Regions from separate parts of the Tolumonas lignilytica genome, predicted to be linked through region 1. Evidence: riboswitches for the same ligand, from Rfam matches in the RefSeq annotation. Region 1 holds a riboswitch; the other holds the start of a gene.

Region 1 (4,974 bases):
CGCTCAGTTGCCAGGCATTTGCATTCACATCTGATTGCTTTCCGGCTCCACTCTGGCAACATGAGCCGCAATATGATGTCGTAACGGGAGTAAACTCATGACACCGACTCCACCGGTGAAACACCTGTGGCGCAACTTCTTGATGCTGTTAAAACCATTCTGGGCATCGAAAGAAGGCAAAACCAAAGGCCTATTACTTTTATTGGTTGTGCTGGCACTCTCCGCAGGTTCCGTTTATTTACAGAAAGTCCTGAATAGCTGGCATAACCAGTTTTATAACTCCATTCAGGGGTATGATTTTCCTCAATTTAAAAGTCTGTTATTGACCTTTTGCTGGCTGGCGGCCATTTGGGTGTTGGTGGGTGTTCATCGCACTTACTTCAATCAGATGTTACAAATCATCTGGCGCCGCTGGCTGACGCAACATCGGATCTCGCACTGGCTGGCCAACAATAACTTTTACCGGTTGCAACTGACCGACCGTCAGACGGATAACCCCGATCAACGTATTGCAGAAGATATCAACGAATTTGTCGGCTCAACACTATCGCTGTCGATCGGCTTTCTGTCACAGATTGCCACACTGTTTACTTTTTTGAGCGTGTTGTGGACATTATCAAAGCCCTCCACTCTCTCTATCGGCAATACCTCGTTCCATTTGTCGCAGGGGTATATGGTCTGGGCCGCCCTAGCCTATTCCGTCTTTGGCACGATACTGACTTTCTGGATTGGTCGCCCGTTGGTCAAACTCAATTTTAACCAGCAGCGTTACGAAGCAGATTTCCGTTTTTCTCTGGTTCGTATGCGCGAAAATGCCGAAGCCATCGCCCTGTATCAGGGATCTCAGGAAGAAGGTGGATATCTGCGTAACCGCTTCCTGCAGGTGGTCGATAATTTCTATGCTCTGATGAAACGTCAAAAAGTACTGGGCTTTTTTACCCTGGGCTTTAATCAGACCGCAGTGATTTTCCCTGTGGTGTTAGGCGCTCCACTCTATTTTGCCAAGCAAATCACCCTGGGCGATTTGATGCAGACGTTGTCTGCATTTGGCATTGTGCAAGGTTCCATGTCATTGCTGATCGACAACTATACCGATTTGGCCCGCTGGAAATCGGTCGTCGACCGTCTTGCTACTTTTGAACAGGGCTTGCAGCAGGCTGAAAATCTGCCTCGCCTGCAACCCGAGAAAACGGGTCATGCATTGCAACTGCAGCAGGTTGGCATCACTCAACCAGATGGCACCTGTCTGATGGAAAATGCCAACTGGCAACTGACAGCGGGCGATTCATTATTGATTCAAGGCCCGTCAGGCTGTGGCAAATCAACATTGCTGCGTACCCTGGCAGGGTTATGGCCGTTTGCCAGCGGCAAAGTGAACTATCCTGAAAATAGCCAGTCGCTGTTCCTGTCACAAAAACCTTACCTGCCGCTGGGCAGCCTGCGTCAGGCGTTGAGCTATCCATTGGCCGAAGTCAGCAATACCGAAGCGGCCAGAGTGTTGCAGCTCGTCGGCCTGGAAAAACTGACCGCCCAACTGGACAATGTGGAAATGTGGGGACAAATCCTCAGTCTCGGTGAACAGCAGCGCGTCGCCTTTGCCCGCATACTGCTGGTTGAACCCAATGTTCTATTCTTAGATGAAGCCTCTTCGGCGCTGGATGAACAGAGTGAAGCCGAGCTCTATCAATTGCTGCGTAAAGAGCTGCCGCACACCATCATCGTCAGTGTCGGTCATCGCAGCACATTGCAACCGTTCCATGAGAAGACCCTGTTATGGCAAGCAAACGGACAATGGCAATTCGCCTGATCCCGCTGTGTTTAGCACTGGCGTTGCTTAACGGCACAGCCAGTGCGCAACAACAAGCCTTCTCGCGCGAAGGCCTGCAACTGCATTATGTCTGGAAATACGATAATGCATCGACTCAGGCCTTTACGCTCACGTTACCTGCAGAGACCGCCTTACCACCCTGGAGTGCATGGCGCTCTGCGCAGGCAGATGCGTTTGTATTTCAGCAATTGGTGCGTGATGCCCGGGAACAGTATCCGGATGTCAGCTTCCGTTTTCGTCAGACGGCCGACGGTGGCCGGGTTGATTATCAAACCAGCGACGAAAAGCTGCTCCCGCAGATCAAAAGCTGGCTGGCACAGCAACAATCCACGCTCTTCAATGCCTATCTGGATCAGCACTACTATAAACGGCATGGCGGTAACGACAGTCATTTAATCCGACCTGATCATGTCCGGATCGCGGCCGACAGCAGCCCTGAATTACAGGAAATCGCACAGACGCTACAACGAGTCATCGTCGCGTCTGCCACAGAAGAACAGAAAAAGCGCTATCCGAACGATGAAAAATCGCTGGTGACAGCCGGTCTGTTAGATTTTGTGCAATCGATTCCTTATGACCCCCTGCAATCCAGTGATGGTTTGCGAGGCGTGACGTTTCTGATGCCGGAGCAGGTGCTGGCACAAAATCGTGGCGACTGTGATAGTAAAAGCGCCCTGATGATGGCCTTACTGGCAGCGCTTTATCCCGACTTGCCACAAGCGATTGTGTATATTCCGGATCACGCTTTATTGGCCGTTGCGCTTCCTGCTTATAGCGGAAATGAAGAGACAGTTGCTATTGAAGGGCAGCCCTTTCTGCCCCTGGAGGTTACCGGCCCGGCCGAATTGGCACCCGGTGTATTGGGAGAAAAAAGTCGTCTGTATCTTCGCAGCCATGAGTATCAATATGAGCGTTTTCACCCGACAGTGACAAATTCGACCCCTAATTGAACTATCTCATCGATCGTTTCCAACCTCACTATTTTGGCATCGGCAACAAAAGGCGGTAATGCATTGCTGTTCGTCGATAAACTCACACTCAGGATTTCCTCCAGCGTAAACTGAGTATCGGTCTCCACCTCAATGGCCATGCCGTTGGCGCTGAGATCCCGGCAAGTAGCGAGAATATGTTCAGAACCGCGAATCAGAGTAACAGGCGCATTGATCACCATACGCATGAAAGTGCGTCGTTCGCGGGTGGTTGTCAGCATAGTTATCTCCTTGAATAGGGGTTAGAAAACGTTTTCAACTTCGATATATTTAATCAGGTATAGTAAAAACCTAGCATCACTCCATTATTACGTCACTGGTTTTACGGCCATTTCGTTACTAAAATAACAATGTTTCTCAAACGGGGTGCGGGCGTCCGCTGAGATCATACCCGGTGAACCTGATCCAGTTCATACTGGCGTAGGGATTTGAGAGTGGCGCATTCATCCTTCGGCCATGCTCAGAAATTGACGCCTGCACAACCGCTACCTACACAGATATAAATGGAGTATAGCATGCGTCATTTTGGGTCATGGCTTCTGACCGCCGTCTTACTAACCGGCTCGACACTCGTTCAGGCCGCCGAATCCAAACCGGTATTGACGGTTTACACCTATGATTCCTTTGCCAGTGACTGGGGGCCGGGCCCGAAAGTCAAACAGGCCTTTGAAGCTGAATGTCAGTGCGAACTGAAATGGGTGGCACTGGAAGATGGCGTGGCGATCCTGAATCGTCTGAAGCTGGAAGGCGCTCATACTAAAGCCGATGTGGCGCTGGGAATGGATGAAGGTATGCTGGCTGATGCGCGGAACAGTCAATTATTTACCGCTCACCATGCGGATCTGAAAAGTTTGAGCCTACCCGGTGGCTGGCACGATGAGACCTTTTTGCCGTTTGATTACGGCTATTTCGCGTTTGTCTATGACGGGAATAAGCTGCAACACCCTCCGCAAAGCCTGAAGGAGCTGGTCTCTCGCAACGATCTGAAAATCATTTATGAAGATCCTCGGACCAGTACCCCCGGACAAGGATTGCTGATGTGGGTGAAAGAGGTTTATGGCGATCAGGCTCCCGCGGCCTGGGAGCAACTGGCGAAAAAAACGCTGACCGTCACCAAAGGCTGGAGTGAAGCCTATGGCATGTTTTTGAAAGGACAAGCCGATCTGGTGCTCTCTTACACAACCTCGCCGGCCTATCATCGTCTGGCGGAAAACAAACAGCAATATCACGCGGCCATGTTCAGCGAAGGTCATCTGCGTCAGGTTGAAGTAGCAGCACAATTGAAAAATGCCCAACAACCGCAATTGGCGCAGCAGTTTATGCAGTTCCTGCTGACAGATCGTTTTCAGAAATTAATTCCGGAAGGTAACTGGATGTATCCCGTGACAAACATTCCACTGCCTGATGGCTTTAACCAACACGAAACGCCAGCGAAAACGTTACAGATCGACCCGCAGAAACTGGGCGAACGTAAACGCTGGATCAAAGAGTGGTTACAGGCTGTCAGTCACTGATGCGGCGGCGTTTCTGGTGGTGTTCTGGCTCGTTGGTGGCCGCACTGATTTTATCGGTCACACTGGGCCCGTTGACGGCTTTGCTGGCCCAGCCGGAAACGACCTCCGTTCAGCTCTGGCAAGACAGTTATCTGCTGCATGTGGTCTGGTTCAGTCTGAAACAGGCCACACTCTCCACACTGCTGAGTTTATGTCTGGCGATACCGCTGGCGCGTGCGTTGTTTCATCGTCAATTCCCCGGCAAGACATTGCTCTTACATCTTTTCGGCTTATCGCAGGTATTACCGGTCATCATAGCCTTGTTCGGGCTGGTCGCAGTACATGGTGCACAAGGCTGGCTGAGGCAACTGGCGTCATGGGCTGGGCTGACATTGCCCGATTATTTGTTTGGCCTCTCCGGCATTCTGCTGGCCCACGTCTTTTTTAATATGCCGTTGGCGACACGCTGGCTGGTACAGTCGCTGGAGCAGATCCCTCACAATTACTGGCGGCAGGCAGCACAACTCAACATGACAGAATGGAGCCGTTTTCATTTGTTGGAATGGCCTGCCATGCGCCGATTGTTGCCGGGGTTGGCGAGCCTGATCTTTATGCTCTGTTTTACCAGTTTCACCATCGTCATGGCCTTGGGCGGCGGGCCGCA
Region 2 (4,974 bases), 1.1 Mb from region 1:
AGGAGCCGGTAACCGCCCCGATAACCTTATATGATGCAACTGCCAGAGCGTTAAAATACAATCTGGAAGCCCGCCTGAAAGTCATGGAAGAAGCGCTGGCGCAGAAACAGGTGGATTTATCTCACTTTGATCTGTTACCCAAACTGGCCGCCGAAGCCGGTTATGTCGATCGCAGTAATACCAGTGCATCCAGCAGCGAAAGTGTGCTCAGCGGCACCCAGTCACTTGAACCATCCACTTCGCAGGATCGCAATCGCCGGGTTGCTGACCTGAACATGGTTTGGAATGTGCTGGATTTTGGTGTCAGCTATGTCACCGCTCAGCAACAGTCTGATCAACGCTGGATTGCCGAAGAGCGTCGCCGCAAAGTTATTCATACCATCGTTCAGGACGTTCGCTCTGCATACTGGCGAGCCGTCGCCGCAGAGCGTTTACTCAGCCGGATTGATAAACTGATTGATCGGGTCAATATGGCCAGAGAAGCCAGTCAGCGGATGACGACACAACAAGTTGGCGACCCGATTGAAGCGCTAAGTTATCAACGCGCCTTGATTGATGCCACCCGGCAATTAGAAGAACAACGGAAAGCGCTGTCATTGGCAAAAACCGAACTGGCAACCTTGATGAACCTGCCGTTAGGGACCGATTACACATTAGCATTACCTGATGAAAATGCACTGCCAGAGCCCGCTCTGACAATGGATCTTAGCAAACTGGAAAAAGCCGCGTTAATCAGCCGTCCTGAATTGCGGGAGCAGGACTACCAAGTTCGGATCAGTGCTGCCGAAACCCGCAAAGCCATGCTACGTATGCTGCCAGGGCTAGAATTCTCAGCCGGTGGACACTATGACAGCAATTCCTATCTGGTGAATCAAAGCTGGGCCGATGCCGGTGTAAAAGTCACCTGGAATCTATTCAACCTGTTTTCGGGACCCACGGCGGAAAAAGTAGCCAAAGCTGGCGAATCGGTGGCGGAGGCGCGTCGTCAGGCGATGTCGATGGCCATCATGGCGCAGCTTTATGTCGCCAACGCGAACTTCAATGAAGCCCTGCGCCAGTATCATACTGGCGAAGAATTGCAAAAATTGGATGATAAAATCGTCGGCCAGCTACGCAATCGCTACAAAACCGGCGGTATTGGTGAGTTACAGCTGATCCAAGGAGAACTCAACGCCGTCAATACCTCATTGCGTAATGATTTGGCTTACGCAGAGCTACGTAATGCTTACGGCCAGATTTTTGCCACAGTGGGGCTTGATCCGTTACCCAAACTCCAATCTTCCGACAACCTGACGACCATCAGCAAGGCGTTGGAACAATCTGAGCAGAATTGGGAGCATGGCGATATCAGCGCCTTACAACCACAATAAATTTATCATCCTCTGGAACAACCGATGTTTATCCTGCCATTTTGAGCGATGAACATCGGTTTGATTGACAGTAACGCCTCCTCGCCGCCAGAATGCATATGAATGTGACCGGGGTGCCGCCATGCGGCTGAGAGATACCCGCACCACCTGATCTGGATCATGCCAGCGTAGGGAGTTCACGACGGCGCTGCCGTCCTCCTTCTGCTGCGCATTTTGTCTGCCATATTGAAGGAGGACTTATGCCGCAAGCGCTACCTGCAACAACGGTTGCCACTCATCTTGAACATTTCCGCCGCACCGCACCTTTAACTCATGTGATTACCAACGATGTGGTGACGGGCTTTACCGCGAATGTATTGCTGGCATTGGGTGCTGCCCCTGCCATGATCACGGCACCGGAAGAAGCCGGTCGTTTTGCCGCGATCGCTTCTGCATTGTCCGTCAATGTCGGAACGCTGACGTCTACACAAGCGGCCACGATCCGTATTGCTGTTGATGCGGCCAATCAGTCAGGAACACCTTGGGTCTTAGATCCTGTTGCCGTGGGCGTTTTACCTTACCGCACCGACCTGTGCCGTGAATTATTACAAAAACAACCCGCCGCCATTCGGGGAAATGCCTCTGAAATCATGGCGCTGGCCGGTTTATCGGCATCCGGTAAAGGGGTCGACAGTGCCAACCAGAGTGAGCAGGCGATTGATGCCGCCATAACACTGGCCAAAACCAGCGGAGCCATTGTTGCGGTAACCGGTGAAATTGATTACATCACCGATGGTGAAAACACAGTCAGTGTGAAAGCGGGTGACCCCATGATGACGCGCGTCACCGGCACCGGCTGTGCCCTTTCCAGCGTGGTTGCCGCTTTTGTCGCGGCCGCGGAACCGGAACGCCGCTTAGAAGCCGTGGCCAGTGCGTGCGCCGTCATGGCGATTGCAGGACAGCGCGCGGCTGCGAAAGCGAAAGGCCCGGGCAGTTTTGTTCCTCTATTTTTGGATAACCTCTATCTGTTGGATGCCGAGACCATCGCTGAGGCGCTGGCATGAAATTCGACCTTTCCCTTTATCTGGTGCTCGACCCGGTCATGTGCGGCGGATTTGATGCGGCCATCCGCCTGACCCAACAGGTGCTTGATGCGGGAGTAACCACTCTCCAATTACGCGCCCCACAATGGAAAAAGCGGGATTGGCTGCATCTCTCCTACCGGATCATGCCGCTGTGCTGTGATGCTAACGTGGCGTATTTGATCAATGACCATATCGATATCGCTCTGGCCTGCGATGCCGACGGGGTACACCTTGGCCAGGGCGATTTGCCGCTGGCCGTCGCACGTCAATTGCTGGGGCCGGATAAGATTCTTGGATTATCGATTTCTCAATTGCAGCATCTGCAGGGCGAGGATTGTCTGCTGGCCGATTATCTCGGTGTCGGCCCCGTGTTCCCGACCGGCACCAAACAGGATGCCGACCCTGCCATTGGTTTGGCGCAATTCCGTGACTGGCGAAAACAGGTGGAACAACCGGTCGTGGCCATTGGCGGGATCGGTCTGCCGGAGACCGCTGATATCATCCGGGCAGGTGCGGATGGTATTGCCGTGGTTTCCGCCATTTGTGCCGCAAGCGATCCGGCTGCCGCCAGCCGGACATTAGGACAACGCATTCAAGAGGCCCGAGCATGATCCCACACGCCCTAACAATTGCCGGCTCGGACAGTGGTGGCGGTGCCGGGATCCAGGCCGATCTGAAAACCTTTTCGGCGCTGGGGGCCTACGGCATGAGCGTCATTACCGCCCTCACCGCCCAGAATACGCAGGGTGTGCAGGCTGTTCATGCAATACCGACTGAATTTATTGCGGCACAGTGCCAGGCAGTGTTCAGTGATATCCGGGTCGACTCTGTCAAAATCGGTATGCTGGCCGATAGTGCTATTATCGACGTGGTGGCCGATGCCATCCAGCAATGGCAACCGCCCTGTGTGGTATTGGACACGGTAATGATCGCAAAAGGCGGTCATCGTCTGCTCGCCGATGCCGCCATTGATGCCTTGCGTCAGCGCTTGTTACCGCTTGCCAGCATTGTAACGCCCAACTTGCCGGAAGCCGCGGCTCTCTTGGGTTGTGACGAGGCCACCAGCGAGAGCGCCATGGTGGCGCAAGGACAGGCGTTATTGAAGTTGGGGTGTCAGGCTGTGCTGATGAAAGGTGGCCATCTGGCTGACCAGCTTCAGAGCCCTGACTGGTTGCTCACGGCGGATGCGATCCTGCCGTTTCCTGCACCTCGAATTCCGACCCGGAATACGCATGGCACCGGTTGTACGCTCTCCGCCGCCCTTGCCGCACTCTATCCCCGTTATCAGAACTGGCCGGAAACCCTCAGCCATGCCAAGCAGTGGCTCTCCGGAGCCTTATCACATGCCGATGATTTAGCGGTTGGTCACGGGATCGGTCCGGTACACCATTTTTATCAATGGTGGTAAGAAGACATTTGGCAGAATGGGGCTTCCCCGTTCTGCCATTTATTCCTGCTGCTGATGCGCCACCAGCCAGTGCTGTAACGCCTCTTCTGCCATTGGCACGGCAAACATGAACCCTTGCATCTGGCGATAGCCAATCTGTTTCAAGCGCTCGAATTCAACCTGATTCTCGACCCCTTCTGCGATCAGTGACATGTTCATGCTGGAGGCCATGTCGAATACGACCCGCGGCAACGACATATCGCCTTCACTCATCATCACGATGAAAGAGCGATCTAATTTCACAGTATCAAACGGCAGATCGCGCAAGCGGGCCAGCGAAGAGTAGCCAGTGCCAAAATCATCCAAATGCAGGCTGACACCCGCCGTGACAAACTGACGCATGGTTTGCCCGACCTGTTCCGGATATAACAACATCGCACTCTCGGTCAGTTCAATGGCCAATGCCGAACATGGCAAACCATGTGCGCTCACTTGCTCAAGCAGCGACGACGCGAGCTGGCGATCGGAAAATTGCATGGGCGAAATATTCACCTGCAGTTTCAGATTAGGCACATTCTGGCGGAATTTCGTTAATGCCTTGAGTCCTTTATCCAATAATTGGGCTGACAATTGCTGAATCAGGCCCAGATCTTCGGCTAACCGAATAAAATCTGCCGGCTGAACAAAGTGATCTTCCCACTGCCAACGTGCCAGCATTTCCACCGCCAGCACTTGCCCCGTCTGCGTATCCAGTACTGGCTGAAAATAGGGTTCAATCTCTTCTTTCTGTATCGCCTGCCGCAATGCCTGTTCCAGTTGCATTTGCTCAGAGGCGACCCCGCTCATGCCTTTTTCGTACAGAGAAATACAAGACTTGCCTTGGCGCTTGGCTTCATACATTGCCAGATCAGCTTGCCGCATCAGCTCCATGCCGTCTGATTCACCATCCCATTGTGCAATGCCGATCGATGCCGACACATTCAACAAATGTGGCCCAAAATGAATGGCTTCCACCAACTGTTGTCGCAGGCGCTCGGCCATGCGGGCCGCCTGTTCCACATTGGTGTTAGGCATCAGCACCGTAAATTCGTCGCCGCCCATACGAAAGAGCTGGTCCTGACGGCGCATCACCTGACGCATACGCAAGGCAACT

Evidence for each region. A riboswitch is a leader RNA that binds a small molecule or an ion and turns the genes downstream of it on or off. The one in region 1 is predicted to bind thiamine pyrophosphate.
Region 2: another riboswitch for thiamine pyrophosphate. It lies ahead of thiM (hydroxyethylthiazole kinase); the one in region 1 lies ahead of thiB (thiamine ABC transporter substrate binding subunit).

Annotation. Positions count from the first base shown of each region.
Region 1 is NZ_AZUK01000001.1:2,541,261-2,546,234, reverse strand. It holds gene H027_RS0111810 (ABC transporter ATP-binding protein/permease) at 98-1,807, shown strand; gene H027_RS0111805 (hypothetical protein) at 1,774-2,778, shown strand; gene H027_RS0111800 (PilZ domain-containing protein) at 2,745-3,038, opposite strand; TPP riboswitch at 3,170-3,261, shown strand; gene thiB (thiamine ABC transporter substrate binding subunit) at 3,333-4,331, shown strand; gene thiP (thiamine/thiamine pyrophosphate ABC transporter permease) at 4,331-4,974, shown strand, end outside.
Region 2 is NZ_AZUK01000001.1:1,475,599-1,480,572, forward strand. It holds gene H027_RS0106900 (TolC family protein) at 1-1,370, shown strand, start outside; TPP riboswitch at 1,470-1,562, shown strand; gene thiM (hydroxyethylthiazole kinase) at 1,610-2,413, shown strand; gene thiE (thiamine phosphate synthase) at 2,410-3,045, shown strand; gene thiD (bifunctional hydroxymethylpyrimidine kinase/phosphomethylpyrimidine kinase) at 3,042-3,842, shown strand; gene H027_RS18295 (bifunctional diguanylate cyclase/phosphodiesterase) at 3,882-4,974, opposite strand, start outside.